DNA from 2 places in the Ramlibacter sp. GCM10027632 genome. Region 1 is predicted to be linked to the other one. Evidence: riboswitches for the same ligand, from Rfam matches in the RefSeq annotation. Region 1 holds a riboswitch; the other holds the start of a gene.
The links. Region 1 has a riboswitch for S-adenosylhomocysteine ahead of metH (methionine synthase). Riboswitches for the same ligand answer to the same signal wherever they lie in the genome.
Positions count from the first base shown of each region.

Region 1 (4,410 bases):
AGGGGGGCGGAGGCGGGGGAATTCAGGAGAGCGGACAAGATCCGGGAATTGTCGTCGCAACGCCCGGGGGTGTGTCATCGGATCCCCCGGCCCCGCGCCGGACCCTGCCAGTTCCTACAATCACGGGGATCATGAGCTCCCCCATCGCCTACACCCGCGGCCAGGCCCTGCCCGGCATCCTCGCCCAGCGCATCGCCCTCATCGACGGTGCCATGGGCACGATGATCCAGCGCCTGCGCCTGACCGAGGAACAGGTGCGCGGCGAGCGCTTCGCCGACCACGGCGTGGACGTGAAGAACAACGGCGAGCTCCTGAGCCTGACCCGCCCGGACGTGATCCGCGACATCCACGAGGGCTTCCTGGCCGCCGGCGCGGACCTGATCGAGACCAACACCTTCGGCGCCACCTCCATCGCCCAGGACGATTACGAGCTCGGCCACCTGGCGCGCGAGCTGAACCTGGCCTCCGCGAAGGTGGCCCGCGAGGCCGCCGACAAGTTCTCCACCCCGGACAAGCCGCGCTTCGTCGCCGGCGCCCTCGGCCCCACGCCGCGCACTGCCAGCATCAGCCCCGACGTCAACGACCCGGGCGCGCGCAACGTCACCTTCGAGCAGCTGCGCGCCGCCTACTTCGAGCAGGTGCAGGCGCTGGTGGAGGGCGGGGTGGACCTGATCCTGGTCGAGACCATCTTCGACACGCTGAACGCCAAGGCTGCCCTGTTCGCGATCGACGAGTACTTCGAGCAATCGGGCGAGCGCCTGCCGATCATCATCAGCGGCACGGTGACCGACGCCTCCGGCCGCATCCTCAGCGGCCAGACCGTCACCGCCTTCTGGTACTCGGTGCGCCATGCGAAGCCGCTGGCCGTGGGCCTGAACTGCGCGCTGGGCGCGGCCCTGATGCGCCCCTACATCCAGGAGCTGGCCAAGGTGGCCGGCGACACCTACATCAGCTGCTACCCCAACGCCGGCCTGCCCAACCCCATGAGCGAGACCGGCTTCGACGAGACCCCCGAGGTCACGGCACGCCTGCTGCGGGAGTTCGCGGCCGAGGGGCTGATCAACATCGTCGGCGGCTGCTGCGGCACCACGCCGGAGCACATCGCCGCCATCGGCCAGGCCGTCGCGCCGCTGGCCGCTCGCAGCGTGCGCAAGGACTTCTTCTACAGGGACGCCGCGTAAGGCACGGGCGCGGCGCGGGCCTCACAGCACGTGGGGCTCGCCCACCTTCTGCGCGATGCAGCGGGTGACCGGCTGCAGGGACTGGCCGTCCCGCACGTCCTCCTCGGTGGCCGACTTCACCACGAAGCGCTGGTTCGGCAGCACCATGACCTCGCCCTCGTGCACCGTGGACAGCGCGTTGTAGAGGCTGAAGTGGACGGCCTTGACCCGCTGGCCCTCACCGCCGCGCATGACCAGGTGCACGTTGTAGCTGCGCAAGTCGGGCGTGACCCGCAGCACGTAGCTGCCCTCCGCCCGCACCGTGGCCGAGATGGGGCGGCTGAATTCGAATCCGGTGCCGGGTGCCAGCGGCAGGGCCTTGGTGCCCACCCACCCCTTGTGCACGTCGTCGCCCGTCACGCGGGCGTCGGGGAAGGCCCACAGGCGCTCGATGGCCTCGGTGAACGGCGCCGTCACGTCCTCCACCAGCAGGGCCACGTCCAAGGTGGCATGCATCGTCTTCAGGATGGAGGCCGCCCGGTAGAAGTTGAAGGAGCCGGTGGCGAAGTGGGCGTAGTCGCGGAGCTGGACCACGGTGCGCAGGTCCAGCCCGCGGTCGCCGGCCTGCTCGCGCATGCGCTCGACCTCGCGGCGCTCCTGCGGGGTGGGCAGCAGGATGCCCAGGGCCTTGTGGTCACCCGAACGGGTGGCCGCGGCATAGACCATGGCCTGCGCCCGACGGGTGGGGTGCTGCACCATGCGGGAGAACACCTTGCCCGACTCGGATTTCAGCGCGGCGTGGCCCGGCACGTCGGGGTCGGCATCGGGGGTGAAGGCCCGCAGCAGCCGGGGCGCGTGTTCCAGCGTCGTCGAGAGGTTGGCGTTGATGGTGCGGTTCAGGCGCAGGGTGTCCTGCTCCTCGGGCGAAAGGCCGGAGCGGGCCTGCGACCCCAGGGCCCGCCACTCCTCCGCCAGGGACTCGGCGAACTCCTCGTGCAGGCGCTCGATCGAATCGGCCCGGTGGGCCGAGGGGTGGTGGGGGTCGAGGTCAGACAGGCGGCTGCACAGGGCGTAGTTGAGCGAGGTCAGCGAGGACGACGAGCTGGCGGCCCGGGGCGTCGCCACTTGGGCGGCGTGGACCAGGGTGGGGGCGAGGAAGCGTTGGCTGGTGGTCTTGAACATGGCGGGTTCCTGCGGGCAAGACCGGTCCGTAACAACCACTCCGGTCGAGTTGCCTGCCCTGTCCCGCCCGCGGCGCAGCCGGTAAAATGCCGGTCCACTCAAGGAGCGCTGCAGCGCCGGGCCCGCCCGGCGTCAGGCTTGAGGAATCCAACCGCGCTCACCTAGCCCCGTGTTTCCCCGCCAGGTGAGTCCACATGCAGACCGACGCTCCCCATCCCGACACCCTTCCCGTCCCTCCCATGCGCCTCGCGGGCCTCGAACCCGTGCTGGTCGGCGAGAAGACGCTGTTCGTCAACATCGGCGAGCGCACCAACGTCACCGGCTCCAAGGCCTTCGCCCGCCTGATCCTGAACGGCCAGTTCGAGGAGGCCCTGGCCGTGGCCCGCCAGCAGGTGGAGAACGGCGCCCAGGTGATCGACATCAACATGGACGAGGCCATGCTGGACAGCCAGGCGGCGATGGTGCGCTTCCTGAACCTGGTCGCCAGCGAGCCCGACATCGCCCGCGTGCCGATCATGGTGGACAGCTCCAAGTGGGAGGTGATCGAGGCCGGCCTGCGCTGCATCCAGGGCAAGGCCATCGTCAACTCGATCAGCCTGAAGGAAGGCGAGGCCCCGTTCCGCCACCAGGCCAAGCTGATCAAGCGCTATGGCGCCGCCGCCGTGGTGATGGCCTTCGACGAGAAGGGCCAGGCCGACACCTACCAGCGCAAGATCGAGATCTGCGAGCGGGCTTACCGGCTGCTGGTGGACGAACTCGACTTCCCGCCCGAGGACATCATCTTCGACCCCAACATCTTCGCGATCGCCACCGGCATCGAGGAGCATGACAACTACGCGGTCGACTTCATCGAGGCCACCCGCTGGATCAAGCAGCACCTGCCCGGCGCCAAGGTCTCGGGCGGCGTGTCCAACGTGAGCTTCTCCTTCCGCGGCAACGACCCGGTGCGCGAGGCGATCCACACCGTGTTCCTGTACCACGCCATCCAGGCGGGCATGGACATGGGCATCGTCAACGCCGGCATGGTCGGCGTCTACGACGAGGTGGAGCCCACCCTGCGCGAGCGCGTGGAGGACGTGGTGCTCAATCGCCGGCCCGACGCCGGCGAGCGCCTGGTGGAGATCGCCGAGCAGGCCAAGGGCGCGGCCAAGGACGACAGCAAGCGCAACGAGTGGCGCAACGGCACGGTGGAACAGCGCCTGTCGCATGCGCTGGTGCACGGCATCACCGACTTCATCACCGGGGACACCGAGGAGGCCTACCGCAACGTGCTGGCCCAGGGCGGCCGCCCGCTGCACGTGATCGAAGGCCCGCTGATGGACGGCATGAACATCGTGGGTGACCTGTTCGGCCAGGGCAAGATGTTCCTGCCCCAGGTGGTGAAGTCCGCCCGCGTGATGAAGCAGGCGGTGGCCCACCTGATCCCCTACATCGAGGAGGAGAAGCGCCAGCAGGAGGCGGCCGGCGAGGACGTCAAGGCCAAGGGCAAGATCGTCATCGCCACCGTCAAGGGCGACGTGCACGACATCGGCAAGAACATCGTCACCGTGGTCCTGCAGTGCAACAACTTCGAGGTGGTGAACATGGGCGTGATGGTCCCCTGCCACGAGATCCTGGCGCGGGCCAAGGTCGAGGGCGCGGACATCATCGGCCTGTCGGGCCTGATCACGCCCTCGCTGGAGGAGATGCAGTACGTCGCCGCCGAGATGCAGAAGGACGAGCACTTCCGCCTGCGCAAGATCCCGCTGCTCATTGGCGGCGCCACCTGCAGCCGCGTGCATACGGCGGTGAAGATCGCGCCCCACTACGAGGGCCCGGTGGTCTACGTGCCCGATGCCTCGCGCAGCGTGAGCGTGGCCACCAGCCTGCTGTCCGAGCAGGCGGCCAAGTACATCGACGAGGTGAACGCCGACTACGAGAAGGTGCGCCAGCAGCACGCCGGCAAGAAGCAGGCGCCGCTGTGGCCGCTGGACAAGGCGCGCGCGAACAAGACGCCGATCGACTGGTCGGCCTACACCCCGCCGCAGCCGAAGTTCATCGGCCGGCGTGTGTTCCGCAACTTCGACCT
Region 1 is NZ_JBHTGW010000006.1:169,162-173,571, forward strand. Features, by position in the region: gene recQ (DNA helicase RecQ) at 1-38, opposite strand, end outside; gene ACFQZY_RS11235 (homocysteine S-methyltransferase family protein) at 132-1,181, shown strand; gene ACFQZY_RS11240 (hypothetical protein) at 1,203-2,342, opposite strand; S-adenosyl-L-homocysteine riboswitch at 2,437-2,508, shown strand; gene metH (methionine synthase) at 2,582-4,410, shown strand, end outside.

Region 2 (4,410 bases), on a different contig from region 1:
CCGCCACGAGGTGGCGCGCATTGATACGCTCCAGGCAGGCGACGCGCGCGTCGCCGCGGATGCGCGGGTGCAGCTGGCCGTGGCCCACGTCCACGCCCACCACGCGGGCCGCGCCCTGCTGCAGCAGGCAGTCGGTGAAACCGCCGGTGGACTGGCCCACGTCCAGGCACACGCGGCCCGCCACGTCGAGGCCGCTGGCGCGCAGCGCGCCGGCGAGCTTGAGGCCGCCGCGCGAGACATAGCGCACCTCGGCGTCGTCGGCCAGCTCGATCTCGCACCCGGCGGGCAGCTCCTCGCCGTTCTTGGCGACAGGCTTCCAGCCCTCGCGCGAGAGCCAGCGCATGCCCGAGGCGATCAGCCGCTGCGCCTGCGAGCGGCTGGTGGCCAGCCCGCGGTCCACGAGCAACTGGTCGGCGCGCATGCCGCTGCCTGCGCGATCAGTAGCGGTAGGTGTCCGGCTTGTACGGGCCCTGCTTGGGCACGCCGATGTAGTCGGCCTGCTCGTCGCTCAGCTCGGTGAGCTGCGCGCCGATCTTCTTCAGGTGCAGGCGGGCGACCTTCTCGTCCAGGTGCTTGGGCAGGGTGTAGACCTTGCCCACGTCGTAGCCCTCGGGGTGCGAGAACAGCTCGATCTGCGCGATCGTCTGGTTGGCGAAGGAGGAGGACATCACGAAGCTCGGGTGGCCGGTGGCGCAGCCCAGGTTCACCAGGCGGCCCTTGGCCAGCAGGATGATGCGCTTGCCGTCCTCGAAGATCACGTGGTCCACCTGCGGCTTGATCTCCTCCCACTGGCACTTGGCCTCGAGGGTCGCAACGTCGATCTCGTTGTCGAAGTGGCCGATGTTGCAGACGATGGCCTGGTCCTTCATCTTCGCCATGTGCTCGTAGGTGATGACCGACTTGTTGCCGGTGGCGGTCACGAAGATGTCGGCCTTGTCGGCGGCCCAGTCCATGGTCACCACGCGGAAGCCTTCCATGGCGGCCTGCAGGGCATTGATCGGGTCGATCTCGGTCACCCAGACCTGGGCCGAGAGGGCGCGCAGGGCCTGGGCCGAGCCCTTGCCCACGTCGCCATAGCCGGCCACCAGGGCCACCTTGCCGGCGATCATCACGTCGGTGGCGCGCTTGATGCCGTCCACCAGCGATTCGCGGCAACCGTACAGGTTGTCGAACTTGCTCTTGGTGACGGAGTCGTTGACGTTGATGGCGCGGAACATCAGCGTGCCCTTGGCCGACATTTCCTTCAGGCGGTGCACGCCGGTGGTGGTCTCCTCGGTCACGCCCAGGATCTGCGCGCTCTTGCGGCTGTACCAGGTGGGATCGACGGCCAGCTTGGCCTTGATGGACGCGAACAGGATGCGCTCTTCCTCGCTGCCGGGGTTGGTCAGGACGCTCGGGTCCCTCTCTGCGCGCTTGCCCAGGTGCATGAGCATGGTGGCGTCGCCGCCGTCGTCCAGGATCATGTTGGGGCCTTCGGTGGCCGAGCCCTTGGGGCCGAACTCGAAGATGCGGTGGGTGTAGTCCCAGTAGTCCTCGAGGGACTCGCCCTTGATGGCGAACACCGGCGTGCCGTTGGCGACGATGGCCGCGGCGGCATGGTCCTGGGTGGAGAAGATGTTGCACGAGGCCCAGCGCACGTCGGCGCCCAGCGCCTGCAGCGTCTCGATCAGCACCGCCGTCTGGATCGTCATGTGCAGCGAGCCGGTGATGCGCGCGCCCTTGAGGGGCTGCTTGGCCGCGAACTCCTCGCGGATGGCCATCAGGCCGGGCATCTCGGTCTCGGCGATGCGGATTTCCTTGCGGCCCCAGTCGGCCAGGGACAGGTCGGCGATGGCGCAGTCGGTCGTGGCTGCGGGCTTGAGGATGGCGTTCATGGGTGGCTCCAAGTCAGGTTCAACTGAAGGCCACGCCAGCCGGGGGAGGAGGCCTCACCGCACGGACAGCGTGGGTGAGCGTCGTTGCAAGAGATGGAATCCGAGCCTCGCACGGGACGTGCTGCAACGCTCCTCGGATGAAGCCCCGATTTTAGCGTGTCAGGGCTTGGCCCCGCGCGCCTCGCGTTTTTTCACCGCCGCCTCGATCCGCGCCAGCGTGGCGGCGTCGGGGTCGGGCCAGTTGCCGCCGCCCTGGCGGGCCATGTAGGCGACCGCCCGGGCGAGTTCCTCGAGGCTCAGGTCGGCGCGGCCGCCCTTGGGGGGCATCTGGCGGATGCCGGTCCAGGCGGTGGCGGTCAGGGCCGGCTGGCCCTCCCGGATCAGGGGTGCCCAGGCCTTGCGGTCCCCCAGCCGGGGGGCCTTGAGCAACCCCTCGCCGTGGCAGGCCATGCAGGCGTCGCGGACGATGGCCTCGCCGGAACGAGGGGCGGACTGGGCGCTGGCGGCCGTGGCGGCCGCCAGGAGGAGGGCGGGGATCAGGCGCATGACGGGACTATAGTGCGGCGCCCCGGTGCGGGCCGCCCCGGGCCAGTGGTAAAAGCGGGGCATGACCGCAGTGAACATGCCCGCCTCCCCGATCGACCCCATGCTGGCCAAGGTGGCCCCCGCCCTGCCCGAGGGCGACGGCTTCCTCTTCGAGCCCAAATGGGACGGCCTGCGCGCCCTGGTGTTCCGCACGCCCGCGGGCGTGGTGATCCAGGGCCGCGACCTCAAGCCCCTGAACCGCTACTTCCCCGAGCTGGAGAAGGCGCTGTCCGAGCAGCTCCCCAAGGGCTGCATCCTGGACGGCGAGATCGTCGTCTCCGGCCCGCAGGGGCTGGACGCCGAGTCGCTGCAGAAGCGGATCCAGATGTCCGAGTCCCTGATCGGGTTCCTGGCCCGCAAGGCGCCCTCCGCCTTCGTCGCTTTCGACCTGCTGGCCGCCGGCGGCCGCAGCACCATGGCCCTGCCCCTGCAGGACCGGCGCGCCCGACTCGAGCGCCTGCTGGCCGCCGCCAAGTCCCCCCTGCACCTCACCCCCCAGACCGCGGACCGGGCGGTGGCCCAGGACTGGCTGGCGCGCTTCCAGGGCGCCGGCCTCGACGGCGTCATGGCCAAGCCGGCCGACGCGCCCTACCAGCCGGCCAAGCGGACGCAGCTCAAGGTCAAGCACGCCCATACCGCCGATTGCGTGGTCGCCGGCTTCCACTGGCACACCGACCGCCAGGAGGCCGTCGGCTCCCTGCTGCTGGGGCTGTACGACGAAGCCGGCGTACTGCAGCCCGTGGGCACCGCCGCCACCTTCACCGTGGACATGCGGCGCGCGCTGGTGGCCGAACTGGCGCCCCTGCGCGAGAACGCGCTGGAGGGCCACCCCTGGCGCGACCAGGTGCAGACCCCGGAGAACCAGGGCGCCTGGCATGTGGGCAAGGCCCTGCGCTGGGAGCCGCTGCGGCCCGAGCGGGTGTGCGAGGTCAGCTACGAGCACCTGACCGGCAGGCGCTTCCGCGACGCCACCGCCTTCAAGGGCTGGCGCCTGGACAAGCCGGCGCACGCGTGCGGGTTCGACCAGCTGGCCGTGGCGACCCCGGCCGAACTCGGGCAGGTCCTCACGCCCTGGCTCAGGCGGGGCTGAGGCGGGACTCCCGGCGCGGCCGCCCCGCGCCGGCGGCCCGGCGGGATGGGCGCCGGCCAGGGCATCGGCGACAATCGGGGGTTCGGCTGCAGGCGCCCTGCAGTCTCCTGGCAACCTGCCGTCCCGACGGAGTTTCTTCCCTGTGTCCGCCTCACCGTTTGCCGCCGAGACCCGGCGTCGCCGCACCTTCGCCATCATCTCCCACCCCGACGCGGGCAAGACCACGCTGACGGAAAAGCTGCTGCTGTTCTCCGGCGCGATCCAGATCGCCGGCAGCGTGAAGGCGCGCAAGGCCTCGCGCCACGCCACCTCCGACTGGATGGAGATCGAGAAGCAGCGCGGCATCTCGGTGGCCTCCTCGGTGATGCAGATGCTGTATCGCGACCACGTGATCAACCTGCTGGACACCCCCGGCCACAAGGACTTCTCCGAGGACACCTACCGCGTGCTGACCGCGGTCGACGCCGCCCTGATGGTGATCGACGCGGCCAACGGCGTGGAGGCGCAGACGCGCCGCCTGATCGAGGTCTGCCGCCAGCGCAACACCCCCATCATCACCTTCGTCAACAAGATGGACCGCGAGGTGCGCGAGCCCCTGGACATCCTCGACGAGGTGGAGCGCGAGCTGGGCATGCCCTGCGTGCCCATGACCTGGCCGGTGGGCAAGGGCAAGCTGTTCGGCGGCATCATGAACCTGCGCACGAATGCCATGACGGTGTTCGAGTCCGGCAGCGAGCGCCGCCCGCAGGACTTCGAGACGATTCCGCTGGATGACGCCGCCACCCTGCAGGCCCGCTTCGGCGACGAGTACACCGCCGCCGCCGACAGCATGGAGCTGGCCGTGGGCGCCTCGCCCGCCTG
Region 2 is NZ_JBHTGW010000013.1:54,607-59,016, reverse strand. Features, by position in the region: gene ACFQZY_RS17325 (TlyA family RNA methyltransferase) at 1-421, opposite strand, end outside; gene ahcY (adenosylhomocysteinase) at 438-1,874, opposite strand; S-adenosyl-L-homocysteine riboswitch at 1,944-2,015, opposite strand; gene ACFQZY_RS17315 (c-type cytochrome) at 2,034-2,420, opposite strand; gene ACFQZY_RS17310 (ATP-dependent DNA ligase) at 2,482-3,549, shown strand; gene ACFQZY_RS17305 (peptide chain release factor 3) at 3,692-4,410, shown strand, end outside.
Region 2: another riboswitch for S-adenosylhomocysteine. It lies ahead of ahcY (adenosylhomocysteinase); the one in region 1 lies ahead of metH (methionine synthase).